Regions from separate parts of the Thioalkalivibrio sp. ALJ12 genome, predicted to be linked through region 1. Evidence: predicted binding sites of a transcription regulator. Region 1 holds the regulator's gene; each other region holds the start of a gene.
The links. The regulator sigma-54, encoded in region 1, starts transcription at its own class of promoters, with help from an activator protein. The targets are predictions, from matches to a motif close to TGGCANGNTNCNTGCTT.
Positions count from the first base shown of each region.

Region 1 (4,521 bases):
TGCGCATCGCCACCGCGCTGCGCATCGACTACCTGCTGAACGAGGACCGGGTGATCCTGACCGACCAGGCGCATGTGGTCACGGCAGCCGAGGAAGCGCGCGGCAAGCGCATCGTCTACGACCTGGAGACGGATGTGATCGAGGCCGAGCGTGGCGAGGCCGATGACGAGCGTGTACGTATCAGGATCCAGCCCCGCGAAGACGACGAATGAACGAGCTCGACACCAGCGCGCCCGCCGCGGCCGGTGGCGAATCTGCGCCGATGGCCGGCTATCTGACCGGCCGCGAGCTGACCAAGCGCTATGGCAAGCGTACGGTGCTGGATCGTGTCGACGTCGATCTGGCACCAGGGGAGGTCGTGGGCCTGCTGGGACCGAACGGCGCAGGCAAGACCACCTGTTTCTACAGCCTGGTCGGCCTGATCCGGCCCAATCGTGGCCGCATCACGCTGGGTGACCGGGACATCACCCGGGCCCCGATTCATTCGCGGGCCCGAGCCGGGCTGGGCTACCTGCCGCAGGAGGCCTCGATCTTCCGTCGGCTGAGTGTTTGGGACAACCTGCAGGCGGTGCTGGAGCTGCGCTCGGAGCTCGACCGCCACGAGCGACGCCGCATCGGCGATGCCCTGATCGAGGAGTTCCAGCTGGAGACCGTGCGCCACAGCCCTGGGATTGCCCTGTCCGGGGGCGAGCGTCGCCGCGCCGAGATCGCGCGGGCACTGGCCGGTGACCCGCGCTTTATCTGCCTGGACGAACCGTTTGCCGGCGTGGATCCGATTTCCGTGGGTGATATCCAGGCCGTGATTGGGCATCTGGCCCAGCGCGGGATCGGTGTGCTGATTTCCGACCACAACGTGCGCGAGACCCTCGGAATCTGCGACAGGGCCTATATTCTTAGTGAGGGCCGCATCCTGAGCGCCGGGACCCCGCAGGAGCTGCTGGACGACCCCCAGGTGCGCCGCGTGTATCTCGGAGAAAACTTTCGACTGTGAACATTGATCAGTGTTTCCTTAAGATGATCTTGATGGTCACCATGGACCTCAAACCGCGATGCTGAAACCCGGGCTCAATCTGCAGCTGGGGCAGACGCTGACGATGACCCCGCAGCTGCAACAGGCGATCCGTCTGCTGCAGCTTTCCACGCTGGAGTTGCAGGCGGAGATCCAGCAGGCGCTGGAAAGCAACCCCATGCTCGAGCAGGTGGAGGACGAGGGCGAGGAGGCCCCGCCCGAGCGCCCGGAGGAAGGGGGCGAACGGGTCGACGGGGATCGCATGCAGGCCGACACGGCTGGCGATGACGTGATCCCCGAGGAGTTGAGCACCGACAGTCGCTGGGACGACATCTACGAGCCCGCCCCGAGCCCACGCGGCCTGGACGACCGCGACCCGCTGGAGAATACCTCCGACGGCGAGGACGAGGGCCTGCAGGATCACCTGCTCTGGCAGCTGCATCTGAGCCACCTGACCCCACGAGACCAACGGATCGGGGCGGCGCTGATCGACGCGATCAGCCCGGACGGCTATCTGGACAGTGAACTCGAGGCGCTGGCGGAGATGATCAGCCAGGGCGAAGACGAGCCCGTGGGGGTCGACGAGGTCGAGGCGGTGCTGCACTGGATTCAGCAGTGCGACCCGCTGGGCGTCGGTGCGCGGGACCTGCGCGAGTGCCTGGAGATCCAGCTGCGCCATTTGGCGCCGGATGCCCCGGCGCGTGACGCGGCTCGAGCCATCCTGGAAAACGGCATGGAGAGCCTGGCCAAGCGGGACTACCGAGCCCTGCAGCGCCAGTCCGGCGTGCGCGACCCGGACGAGCTGGCGCGGGCGCTGGACCTGATCCGCACCCTGAATCCGCGGCCCGGTGCCCAGATCAGCGAGTCCACTTCGGAATATGTGGTGCCGGATGTCTATGTCCGCCATGACCGCGATGGCTGGCGCGTGGACTTGAACCCGGAGATTGCGCCGCGCATTCGCATCAACGATCTCTATGCGGGCATGGTGCGGCAGGTCTCCGATGCGCGTGATAGCGCGTTTATGCGCGATCAGTTGCAGGAGGCGCGCTGGTTCCTGAAGAGCCTGCACAGCCGGAACGACACCCTGCTGCGGGTCGCCCAGGCCATCGTCGTGCGCCAGCAGGGGTTTCTCGAGCATGGTGAGGTTGCCATGCAACCGCTGATCCTGCGCGATATCGCCGAGACCCTGGAGATGCACGAATCGACCATCTCGAGGGTGACTACACAGAAATACATGCACACCCCGCGTGGGGTATTCGAGTTCAAGTACTTCTTTTCCAGTCATGTTGGCACAGCCGATGGCGGCGAATGCTCGGCGACCGCGATCCGTGCCATGATTCGGGAATTGATTGGTGGCGAGACCCCGAACAAGCCACTGAGTGATGCAAAACTGGCCCAGATCCTGTCGGATCGGGGCATTAATGTGGCCCGACGCACCGTGGCCAAGTACCGCGAGGCTATGCACATACCGTCTTCCAGCGAACGCCGGCAGATGGCGAGTATGCCCAGTGGAACCAAGCAAAAAGGAGCCTGACCATGCAGATCAACCTGACCGGCCATCACGTCGATATCACCGACGCCCTGCGCGACTACGTGAACGAAAAGTTCGCGAAGCTGGAACGCCACTTCGACAAAGTGATCGACGTGCATGTGGTGCTGACCCACGAGAAAAACCAGAACCTGAACAACAAGGCGGAGGCCAATCTCCAGGTCAGCGGCAATCACATCCACGCCGAAGCCAGTCACGAGGATATGTATGCGGCGATTGATGGCCTGATCGACAAGGTGGATCGTCAGCTGATCAAGCACAAGGAAAAGGTCAAGGACCATCACCGCGCCGAGGGTGCCCAGCGCAACCGCGAACAGGCCCTTTAACGCAATGACCATTGCCGAGCTGATCACCCGCGCCCGTATCCGGCTGGAGCCCGAGTGTTCCAGCCAGAAACGGGCGCTCGAGACCCTGGCCGAGTTGCTGGCCGTCGGCGGCGAGGAGTCCGCCGGCCCGGCCAGCGGGGCCATCTTCGAGGCCCTGTCTGCCCGCGAGAAGCTTGGCTCCACCGGTCTGGGGCATGGCGTGGCCATCCCGCATGGGCGTCTGGCCGAGCTCGATGCCCCCCGGGTCGCGGTCCTGCGGCTGGACCAGGGGGTCGACTTCGACGCCATGGATCACGAACCCGTGGACATCCTGATCGCACTGCTGGTGCCCGAGGCGGCGACCAGCGCGCACCTGGACCTGCTGGCGCAGCTGGCGCGCGGTCTCTCGCAGCCCGACAATATCGCCTCGCTGCGCCGTGCCGGCGACGCGGACGCCCTGGAACGCGAACTGACCCGGGCCTTCGGCGACGCCTGAACATGGCTCTCCCGGCAGTACTTTCTCTCTTACGACGCCCCGTGCCAGCACTGCCGGAGATTCGTGCATGAACGAGGCACTGGGAGAGGGCGGCATCGCGCGCGACATCACCGTAGAGGTCCTGATCCAGGCGATGGGCAATCGCCTGGATCTGCGCTACGTACACGGCGAGCAGGTCGCACCGGATCGCAACCTGGTCGGCGGTGACGGCGACGACCTGCCCCTCGCCGGGCACCTCAACCTGATCCGGCCTAACCGTATCCAGGTGATCGGCGATTTCGAGGCGCGCTATATCGCGCGGCTGAGCGATGATCAGCGCGAGCAACTGATCCTGGAGATGGCCCGCACCGGGACGACCGCGGTGATCTTCGCCGAGGACACCTGCCCGTTCTCGGAGATGCCGGACGTCCCCGATGAGCAGCTGCCGCTGATCTTGTGCTCCTCGACCAGCAGCCACGAGATTATCTCCCTGCTGCGCTATTTCCTGCAGCAGCGGCTGGCCCATTTCGAGGTGCGCCATGGCGTGTTCATGGAGATCCTCGGCATTGGCGTGCTGATCAGCGGGGCCTCCAGCGTGGGCAAGAGCGAGGTGGCGCTCGAGCTGATCTCGCGCGGGCACCGGCTGATCGCCGACGACGCACCGGAGTTTGCCCGCATCGCCCCGGATATCGTGCGCGGACACTGCCCGGCCCTGTTGCAGGATCTGCTCGAGGTCCGCGGGCTGGGCGTGCTGAACGTCCGCGCCATGTACGGGGATTCGGCGATCAAGGGCGGCAAGTATCTGCGGCTGATTATCGACCTGCGCGACCACGGCGAGCCCTCGCCGGTGCCGGATGACCGCCTGAATGGCCGCCGCGGGGAGATCGGCATCCTCGGGCTGCGTATCCCGCTGATCAGCCTGCCGGTCGCGCCGGGGCGCAACATCGCGGTGATGATCGAGGCGGCGGTGCGCAACCACATGTTGCACATGCAGGGCTATGTCGCCGGCGACGACCTGCGCGCACGTCAGCGCCGGCAGATGAGCGGCGAGCCCGAGGAGCCGCCGTACCACCGCGCGATCCCTGCAACCACCGTCCCCAACCCGGACCCGGAGGGCTGAATGCGACTCCTGCTGGTCAGTGGTCTGTCGGGCTCCGGCAAGACGGTCGCCCTGCATACGCTG
Region 1 is NZ_KB899538.1:860,811-865,331, forward strand. Features, by position in the region: gene lptA (lipopolysaccharide transport periplasmic protein LptA) at 1-212, shown strand, start outside; gene lptB (LPS export ABC transporter ATP-binding protein) at 263-991, shown strand; gene F467_RS0104105 (RNA polymerase factor sigma-54) at 1,050-2,543, shown strand; gene hpf (ribosome hibernation-promoting factor, HPF/YfiA family) at 2,546-2,884, shown strand; gene F467_RS0104115 (PTS sugar transporter subunit IIA) at 2,889-3,359, shown strand; gene hprK (HPr(Ser) kinase/phosphatase) at 3,427-4,458, shown strand; gene rapZ (RNase adapter RapZ) at 4,459-4,521, shown strand, end outside.

Region 2 (4,521 bases), 540 kb from region 1:
AGCAGCGCGCCGGCCATTCCGAGGCGGCCCTGGAGACGCTGAAGGGCTGGCTGCAGGACCACCCGGAAGATGCGGCCTCGCGCCACCTGCTCGGCTCGGCACAGATCAACGCCGGCCACGAGGCCGAGGCCCTGGAAACCTACGAAACAGTGCTGGAACAGCGGCCCAACGATGTCATCGCGCTGAACAATGCGGCGTGGCTGGCCCGCGAGACCGACAACCCTCGCGCCCGCGAGTACGCCCAGCGAGCCGTCGAGCTGGCCCCGGATCAGCCCGCGATTCTCGACACCCTGGGCGTGGTGCTGCTGGAGGGCGGCGACACCGAGAGCGCCCTGGAGACCCTGCAGCGAGCCTACCGGATGAGCCCGCAGGCACCGGATATCGGGTTCCATCTGGCACAGGCCTACCAGGCCAGCGGCGAAACCGAACAGGCGCGCGCCCTGCTGACGGAGCTACTGGAGGCCCACGAAGACTTCCCGGAACGCGAACGGGCCCAGTCGCTGCGCGAGTCGCTATAGGCGAGACAAGCGGGAAGGATGCCCTGACCTGAAGCCCACGCTCGCGTGGGCTTCAGTGTTTCTCCGGGACGATTACGGTCGCTTCAACAGCAGATTGTAGCAGTTGCCCGAGATCGAGGAGTCGACCACCTGGAATCCGGCGCTGGTGAAGCGGCTCAGGATATCGCGGGCCTCGTACGGGGTATGCAGGATGCCCTTGCGCATGCCCCAGCGGTTGATGCGTTCGGCAATCGCCTTGAGTGGTTGCGGCGTGCGCGGGTACAGCAGGACGTTCGCAGCCAGGGTGCCCCCCGGCTTGAGCACCCGAAAGGCCTCGTGGATGGCGCCGTCCACATCCGGAAAGCAGTGCACGGAGTTGGCGATATTGGCCGTATCGAACTCGCCGTCGGCGAACGGCAGCTCCGCAGCGTCGGCGTGTTTGACAGTCACGTGCTCGTCCTTTGCGAAGCGATGGCGCGCGCCCGCCAGCATGGATTCGGCGTAATCCACGCCGACGACCTCGCTCTCCGGCAGTTTGCGGCGGCGCCGCCACTTGATCGCCATCTCCAGCAACGTCCCGGTGCCGCAGCCGATCTCCAGATGCCGGGCCCCCATATTGCCGCCGAAAAACCGGATCTGGGCGCCCAGGGTGCTGTTGTAGGCAAAGGTCAGGATGAAAAACCCCCGCGCGTCGTACCACCACGGTGGCGACTTGTAGGCCTCGGCAATCTCGTCGCGGGTCTTGGCACGCTTGGACATGTGACATCTCCTTCACGGAAAGAACGGCCGAACCCCCAACCCCCGCCGTCCGTTTTTTTTACATGGCCCCTTTACAAGACCAGAACCAAAACATGAAAACCTCTGTTAAATCCTACAGTTAAATGGTTTGGCACGCAGCCTGCTTTACTTCACTCGCAAGACAGGACGACTAGCAAATTGAAGTGGAAGTAAGCGTTAACCCAAACACATTGAAGCTAACTGGTGGAGGATTTCAACATGGAAAGGTTCAAGCAAACAGCGCTGGGGGCGGTACTGGCAATAGCCAGTCTGGGGCTTGCGGGCACCGCACATGCCGGCGTCTTTACGATTGATGATTCGCAGCTCGATCTCTCGACGATCGCAGTCGGCGAACGTCAGGTTGACCGTATTACCGGCGGGTATGAGGAGCTGCTGACCCTCGATACCGACGGTTCCTTCGACGCGGCGGCCTACTGGAACGTAGGTCAGTACTTCCTTGGGGGTACAAGCGTCAGCAATCGCCTGGGCGCCAGCGGGGACGATGGTGATCTGTTCTATGGCCTGTATGCCGTGTTCCAGTCCTCCGGGACTTTCGACGCGGGCACGGGCGAATTCACCGGCACCACCGGCTCGATCGCGCTCTACCTGGACCCGGACCTGAATACCACGTTCGGGTTTACCTCGGGCGATGCGGCCGACGGTGTGGCCCTGGGCGGCACGGGCGACGACATCCTCGTCGGCTGGTCCGACATCTTCGAGCGGGGTGCTGGTCGCTTTGAACCCGGCTCGGACGATATCGGCAGCTTCGCGCTGATCTTCAACGAGTGGATGCTGACGGATGAAGGCAAGCAATTCTTCACCAGCCCGGACCCGTTCTACATGAATGTCCGTGTATCGGGCCAGTTCGACTTTATCGAGGGTTTCGAGGAAGTCGATCAGCGCACTACGTTTGATGTGGTCGGCTCCGCCGACGCCCGGTGGTACGGGGTCCCCGAGCCGGGCATGCTGCTTCTGCTGGGAACCGGACTGGTATTGCTCGGCTTCGTCGCCACGCGACGCCGCCGCCGCGACACCGGCCTGGCTGCCTAGCAGCCCTTGTGGTTGGGCCTTCTGCTCCCCCCTGGGTGGAAAGCCTCTCCCGGCCCCTCGTCTTCGGACGAGGGGTTTTTTTATGTCTGGATATACGAAACGCGAGGCTGGATGTCGGCTGTTCAGACCTGAGCCCGCAGGCGCGCGAGCCGGCGGCGGCCGATGGCCAGTAGCAGGCGTTGCAGGGGGTTGCGATTGCCACCGGGGCGCCAGGTGCGGGCGAGGCGCTGGCGGTAGGCATCGAAGTGAACGCCGTGCGGGGCCCAGACGACACGGCCGCGTCCCAGCAGGATCTTCAGGGCCTCGGTACCCATCACCCCGGCGCACAGCTCGCAGGCCATCACGGTGGACGGGCCATGCTGCGCCCTCAGGTCGACGGCGGCAGGATCGGCCAGATAGCCCATCTGCATCATCGACGGGGCCAGGCCCATCATGAAACGCAGCGCCAGCTCCTCGTCGGGCAATCCATCGCGCAGGTCGAAGTAGTCATCGAACGACAGACCACCCGGGCGGAAATTGAGCAATGCGGCCCCCATGCCGAGCGGGGCCACGGTGATCGCCGGGATCCCCCGCTCCGCGCACGCGGCGAAGACCTCGCGGCGGACCTGAAACACGAAAAAGTCGAGCCCGTCGACGTAGAGATCCACACCCTGCAGGAAGGCCTCCAGATTGTGCTGGTACACCCCCTCCGGGAATGTGGTGATCTCGAGCTCCGGATTGATGTCCAGCGCCATCTCGCGCAGGACCTCGACCTTGGGTCGGCCCAAACGGGACATGCCGGCCCCCGCCTGGCGGTTCATGTTGTGCAGCTCGAAGCAGTCGAAATCCGCGATATGAAAGCGCCCCACCCCCAGGCGGGCGAGCGTCAGCAGATGGCTCCCGCCGACACCGCCAAGACCGGCGATCGCCACCCGCGCACCGCGCAGGCGTTCCATCTCCGGCCAGGTGACCCAGCCGTGGGTGCGCCGGAACGCCGCGTGATAGTCGAACTCAGGCATCAGGCCGCGCTGGCAATAGCGTCCCAGAGAGAGTCGGAGGGATGAGGGTCGGAGAGATTGGTATAGGAGTGTGCATACAGCTGGCTCAGCGATGGAGAACGGTGAATCCCGGACAGGGCTGTAAGCAGACTAATATGAAATGGCGCGCGGCGACCGTGGTAGTTCTGAAGCGTGCCGATCTGCTTCACCTTCAGGCCGTGGCGCCGCAGGATGCGCGCCAGCGACGGCTCCATCATGGCGAAGGCATGCGAGCGGCCCTGGATCTCCATCATGGCGACCGCACTCATGAACAGGCTCAACGCCAGCAGCGGGAAGGTGCGCGCCTGCTCCAGAGGCACATTCAGCAGGTGCAGGTCCCCGACAGGCGTGACCGACTCCCCCAGACGTCGCCGGAACAGGCCATTGACGGCCAGCCGGGAGACCTCGCAGATCGCGTCCCGCTCCAGCCGGTCCGGGCGAAATTCGGTCTCGTAAAAGCAGTTATCGCAGTGGCGCTCCATCGGGAGTTCGTGGATCTTCTGACGCGCGTCGACATGCACGACCCGGACGCATCCCGCGTGGGTACCGCTCACCACATGCTCCAGCAGGCAATGCGTGGACTGGGCGTCATATTCGTCGATCTCGCGCTCGCCCGGGCAGTTCTCCGGAGACTCGTAACGAAACTCTCGGCAGTAGACCTCGTAGCGCAGTCGGTACACCGCCTCCAGTTGCTCCTTGTCCGGCTTCACCAGAGAAAAATAGCGGCAGAATGCCGTGATGAGCGGGTCATCCTGCACAGGGCACTTCCATAGCCCTTGGGGCGTGATACACACGCGGGCGCCAGCAACGCTTGTACCCCGGCGCCGCGCGGTACGGGAACGGTGGGTGCCCGGCCAGTTGCGCATAGTGGGGACGCGCCGGTGCGTCGCCCAGCCCCAGCCGGCGGCGCCAGGCGGACAGCGCCACGCCGGACTCGGCAGTCAATGCACGAAACGGCAGCCGCAGCCCCCGGTGATCACAGGCCTCGCCACACAGCTCGATGGGGATATGGTGGCGCTGGAGCAGACGCGCGAGGGCTGGTCGAATCATGAACAGCAGAAAGTCATACCCGTGGTCTTCGGCATAGGCCTGGGCGGCCTGGCAAAGGTGATACAGCAAACGCGGCGATCCGCGTTCCGGTGAACCACGAGCAATCAGACGGGAAACCTCGAGCACCCGCG
Region 2 is NZ_KB899538.1:316,863-321,383, forward strand. Features, by position in the region: gene prsT (XrtA/PEP-CTERM system TPR-repeat protein PrsT) at 1-518, shown strand, start outside; gene F467_RS0101590 (class I SAM-dependent methyltransferase) at 591-1,256, opposite strand; gene pepA (flocculation-associated PEP-CTERM protein PepA) at 1,494-2,324, shown strand; gene F467_RS0101600 (ThiF family adenylyltransferase) at 2,447-3,322, opposite strand; gene F467_RS0101605 (PEP-CTERM/exosortase system-associated acyltransferase) at 3,322-4,098, opposite strand; gene F467_RS0101610 (acyl-homoserine-lactone synthase) at 4,088-4,521, opposite strand, start outside.
Region 2: a site for sigma-54 is predicted at 1,385-1,401, ahead of pepA (flocculation-associated PEP-CTERM protein PepA). Genes of this name have one in related genera too.

Region 3 (4,521 bases), 630 kb from region 1:
AAGCCCTCGCCATCAATCGCGAGGTCGAGACCGTTCTCGGTGAACTCCGTGCGTCCCTGCGAGAACTGCTGTGTCACCGCCATGAGACGCGAACCACCCCCAGTCGCGGTCTGGCTGACGCCACCAAAACTCTGCGCAAAGACATCACCGAACTCGGCGCGCGAGCGCTTGAAACCGGTCGTGCCGGCATTCGAGACGTTGTTGCCGGTGGTCTGCAGATCGGCCTGCGCCGAGTTCAGTCCGCTCAATCCGATATTGAAGGGCATACTGGTCTACCTCCGTTAGAGTCCGTCAGCTGCTGATGCGCCGGACATCCGAGAAATTGATCTCGCCCAGGCCACGGACCATCAGGCCCAGACTGGAATCGTCACCTACCGAAACACTCTCGACGCGGGCATCGAGGAACACATCTACTGCTTCATTGTCGGAACCGCTCTGGGCCGACGCGCGGAATTCATATACGCCCGGGGCCGCAGGCGTCCCGTCATCGCGCAGACCGTCCCAGGTGAATTCCTGCAGCCCCTCACTGGCCGAACCCAGATTCATGCTTCGGATGCGTTCACCCGTGGGGCTGTACACCTCGACCTGCAACTGCCCGGTCGACTGATCCAGATCCACGGCGCCGCGCACCGTGCCATCCGCACCCAACTCGCTGAAGTCGGTTGGGACAAGGACGTCCTTACCCACCAGGGAGGCCGCTTGCAGGGTCTGGCTCTGGCCCATGGACTGAGCGAGTTTCTCGAAGGACTTCGAAAGCTCTTCGATCCCCGTGACGGTCGAGAACTGAGCCATCTGACCGATAAACTCCCCGTTTTCCATCGGTTCAAACGGGTCCTGATTCTGCAGCTGGGTAGTCATCAGCTTCAGGAAATCGTCCTGACCCAGGCGATCCGTCTCCTTGTCGTCCTGCTTGGGACGTGACAGGCCCAAGCGGTCCAGCATTTCGGGTGATATCTGAGTCATGGGAGGCTCCGGTTTAGCCCTGGCCGATCTGCAGCGTTCGCTGCAACAGCTGGCGCGAGGTCTCCATCACCTCGACGTTCGCTTCGTAGTTGCGCGAGGCCGACATCATGTTGGCCATCTCCTCCACCACGCTGATCGCGGGACGGAAGATGTAGCCGTCTTCGTTGGCCTGCGGATGGTTTGGTTCGTAGTGCGCCTGTGGCGGCGCGCGCGACTCATCAATTCCCGCCACCCGCACGCCATTGGAGGCGCCGTTCGGATCGGCCTGGTTCATCACGGTCTGAAACAGCACCTGCTTCGCCCGGTAGGCCTCGTCGGGGTTGGTCGCCACGGTGTTGGCGTTGGCCAGATTCGACGCGACCGTATTCAGCCGCACCGACTGCGCGGTCAGCGCGGAGGCCGAGGTGTTGAACAGATTAAACAGATCACTCACGACATCACTCTCCTGTTCCCAGCGTTGGCGCGCGCATTAGCGCTCGCCCCGCAGAGCATCACGGATGCCGGAAACCCGGCGGTTCAGGAACTCGAGGCTGCTCTGGTACTGCAGGGAATTCTCGGCAAAGGCCGCCCGCTCCAGCTGCGGGTCCACCGTGTTGCCATCCAGAGACGGCTGCGACGGCACGCGATAAAGCGTCTCCATCGACCCGTTGGCACCACCCGCCCCGCCGGCGCCGATATGGCCCTGATGTGTGCTCGCCATCGGCATGTTGCCGCCCTCGCCGGCCGCCGCCTGCAGCACCGAGCGAAAGTCGATATCGCGCGCTTTGTAATTCGGCGTATCGGCATTCGCGATATTCGAGGCCAGCAGCTCCATCCGCTTCGCACGGACGTTCACCGCCTCCGGGAGAATGCCCATCGCCTTGTCGAGAGAGAGACTCATCCGTCGTACCCCGTCCGCCACTGGCGAACTTCAGGTTCCTCGGGACGAAACCGCTTCGCCCCGTACGACAGGGACAAAGCAATTGGTGTGCCACTATGGGCCGAAAGAGGTTGGGAGAGCAGCGCCGAGGGTGGCGCCCGGATCGCGGGAGCGACCGTATGGAAAGGCGGAAAGGGCCGATCAGCCCTTCAGGCGAAGGACGGAGCCGTACTCGGTGCGAACGGTTTCGAAGGCCTGGGTGTAAGGACCCGCTGTCTCGGAAGCGCCAAGAAACAGATAGCCACCGGGATTCATCTGGCGGGCAATTCCGTCAAGAACCTGTCGCTTGGTCTCGGCGGAGAAATAGATCAGCACGTTGCGACAGAACACGATGTCGAACTTGCCCAGCGCCGCATAGCTGTCGATCAGGTTGAGCTTCTGGAAACGGCAGCGGCGCTGGATCTCCGGGCGTACGCGATGGCCCTCCGCCACGGTCTCGAAGAAGCGGGCGCGCCGCGCCTCGCTCAGGCCACGGACGATGCTCAGCCCGTCGTACACCGCGCGCCGGGCATCGTCCAGAATCTTCTCCGAGAGATCCGTACCCAGGATCGATACCGGCACCACACGCTTGGGCCGCGATTCCTCCCACTCGGACGCCACCATCGAGATGCTGTAGGCCTCCTGTCCGCTGGAGCAGCCGGACGACCAGACCTTGATCCCTGCGCCTTTCTCCGCCCGTTCCGGGAGCAGTACATGGCGCAGGATCTCGAACGGGAAGCCATCGCGAAACCAGGAGGTTTCGTTCGTGGTCATCGCGTCGATCACACGCGTGCGCAGGCGCGGGTTGGGCGCCTGGCGCATTGCGTGCAGCAGCTCCGGCACACTCTTGTAGCCGAACTCGTCCAGCAGCCGCGACAGTCGGCTCGACACGAGATACTGACGACTGTCGCCCAGCACCAGGCCACAGCACTCGGAAAGAAAACGCGAGAACTCCTCGTAGTCACGCGAGTCGATCACGAAGTCATCCTTGAAAGTCGACGGTACGGGCGGACGGGCACGTTGATGACGAATCCTTGACAGCGTGTCGGAAAACCCGACTGGGGAACACGCGATCCCCCATGCCGGACGGATGCAGTATACGTGCAACCGCGCGGACGCCGACAGCATCCCAACGGGTGATCGATGCGGCGCGCCATGGCCGCTGATGTTCATGCGGCCGGCAATCCGTTACCGCTTCCATGCCGCCAGGGTCGACTCGGTCGACTAACGCAAACGGCGCAGGCACCGGCATCAGTCCTTGCGGGTCTGGTCAAGCACAGCCTCGGCCAGCTCGTCGGGGTTGAACTTGGACAGGAAGGCGTCGGCCCCGGCACGCTTGACCATATCCGTATTGAACTCCCCACTCAGTGACGAGTGCAGCAGAACCCGGAGGCCTTTCAGGCGATCGTTCGCACGAATTCGAGCGGTGAGGGTATAGCCGTCCATGCGCGGCATCTCGATATCCGAAATCACCAGCTCCACCACCTCGTCCACGGTGCCGGCCTCGGCCTGCTCCTCCAGGAAATCCAGCGCCTCGCGACCATCCTTGAAGACCACGTACTCCCAGCCCAGGCCCTTGATCGCACCCTCGATCTGCTTGCGCGCGACCACGGAGTCATCAACGATCACAATCTTGCGCTGTCCATGCTTGGCGCGTTCTTCCTCGGCCTCCGCGCGCACCGCGTCAGATACCGTGGATGGCAACGGGTTGACGATCGACAGTACCCGTTCGACGTCAATGATCTCGACCAGCTTGTTGTCGATCTCGGTGACCGCCACCAGAAACGACTCGCGCCCGGTCCCACGAGGCGGGGACTTCACGTCTTCCCAGTTAACGTTGACGATCCGGTCGACCGCGGACACCCAGAACCCCTGTACCGACCGGTTGAACTCGGTCACCACCACCTTGTGGTCGCCCGTTTCGCCCACGGCGGTACGCAGCCCCATCGCGCGCGCCAGATCGATGATGGGGACGGTTCCGCCGCGCAGGGTAGCCACACCACGCACCACACTCAGCGATCCGGGAATCTGCCGCAGCGGCGGCGACGGGATCACCTCGCGCACCTTGAATACGTTGATACCGAAAGTCTGCGAGCTCCCCAAATGAAACAGGAGCAGCTCCATACGGTTCTGCCCCACCAGCTGGGTGCGCTGATTCACATCGTCAATGAATTGACTCATTGTCCTGCTCTCCCCCTCGCCCAGCGGCCAGCCACCTCGACTCGCCGGCCCCAGTGTGCACCCCGCAGACCGACGCTGTCATGCCACAACCCGCCGTCGCATGCCGATTGCACGCGTTCTAGACCCGATAACGGCCGGCCGCTGTGACTCTTGAGGGTACGCTCCTGATTGCCTGGCATGTTTTCTGCTTGCACGTCTCTGCAAACCTCTCGAGTCCTGACAAGCCGACGCGCATCCAGACCAATGAACCAGTCAGCACGCAAACCTTCCATTCGCTCCTGGTGGCTTTCGGCCGCCATGGGCGTCGTTCTGGCCCTGGTCTCCATTGCGGCACAGGCCGAGATCGAGGCAGTGGAAAACATCCGCCTGGCGGCGGAGCGCTTCATCCAGGAGGAGTTGAACCTCACACCAGGCGACGAAGCGGTAGAGATTCAGATCGGCCGGCTGGACAACCGCCTGCGCCTGGCCCGATGCAGCGA
Region 3 is NZ_KB899538.1:1,485,875-1,490,395, reverse strand. Features, by position in the region: gene flgE (flagellar hook protein FlgE) at 1-266, opposite strand, end outside; gene F467_RS0107095 (flagellar hook assembly protein FlgD) at 292-963, opposite strand; gene flgC (flagellar basal body rod protein FlgC) at 977-1,396, opposite strand; gene flgB (flagellar basal body rod protein FlgB) at 1,433-1,843, opposite strand; gene F467_RS0107080 (protein-glutamate O-methyltransferase CheR) at 2,024-2,839, opposite strand; gene F467_RS0107075 (chemotaxis protein) at 3,113-4,042, opposite strand; gene flgA (flagellar basal body P-ring formation chaperone FlgA) at 4,286-4,521, shown strand, end outside.
Region 3: a site for sigma-54 is predicted at 1,920-1,936, ahead of flgB (flagellar basal body rod protein FlgB). Genes of this name have one in related genera too.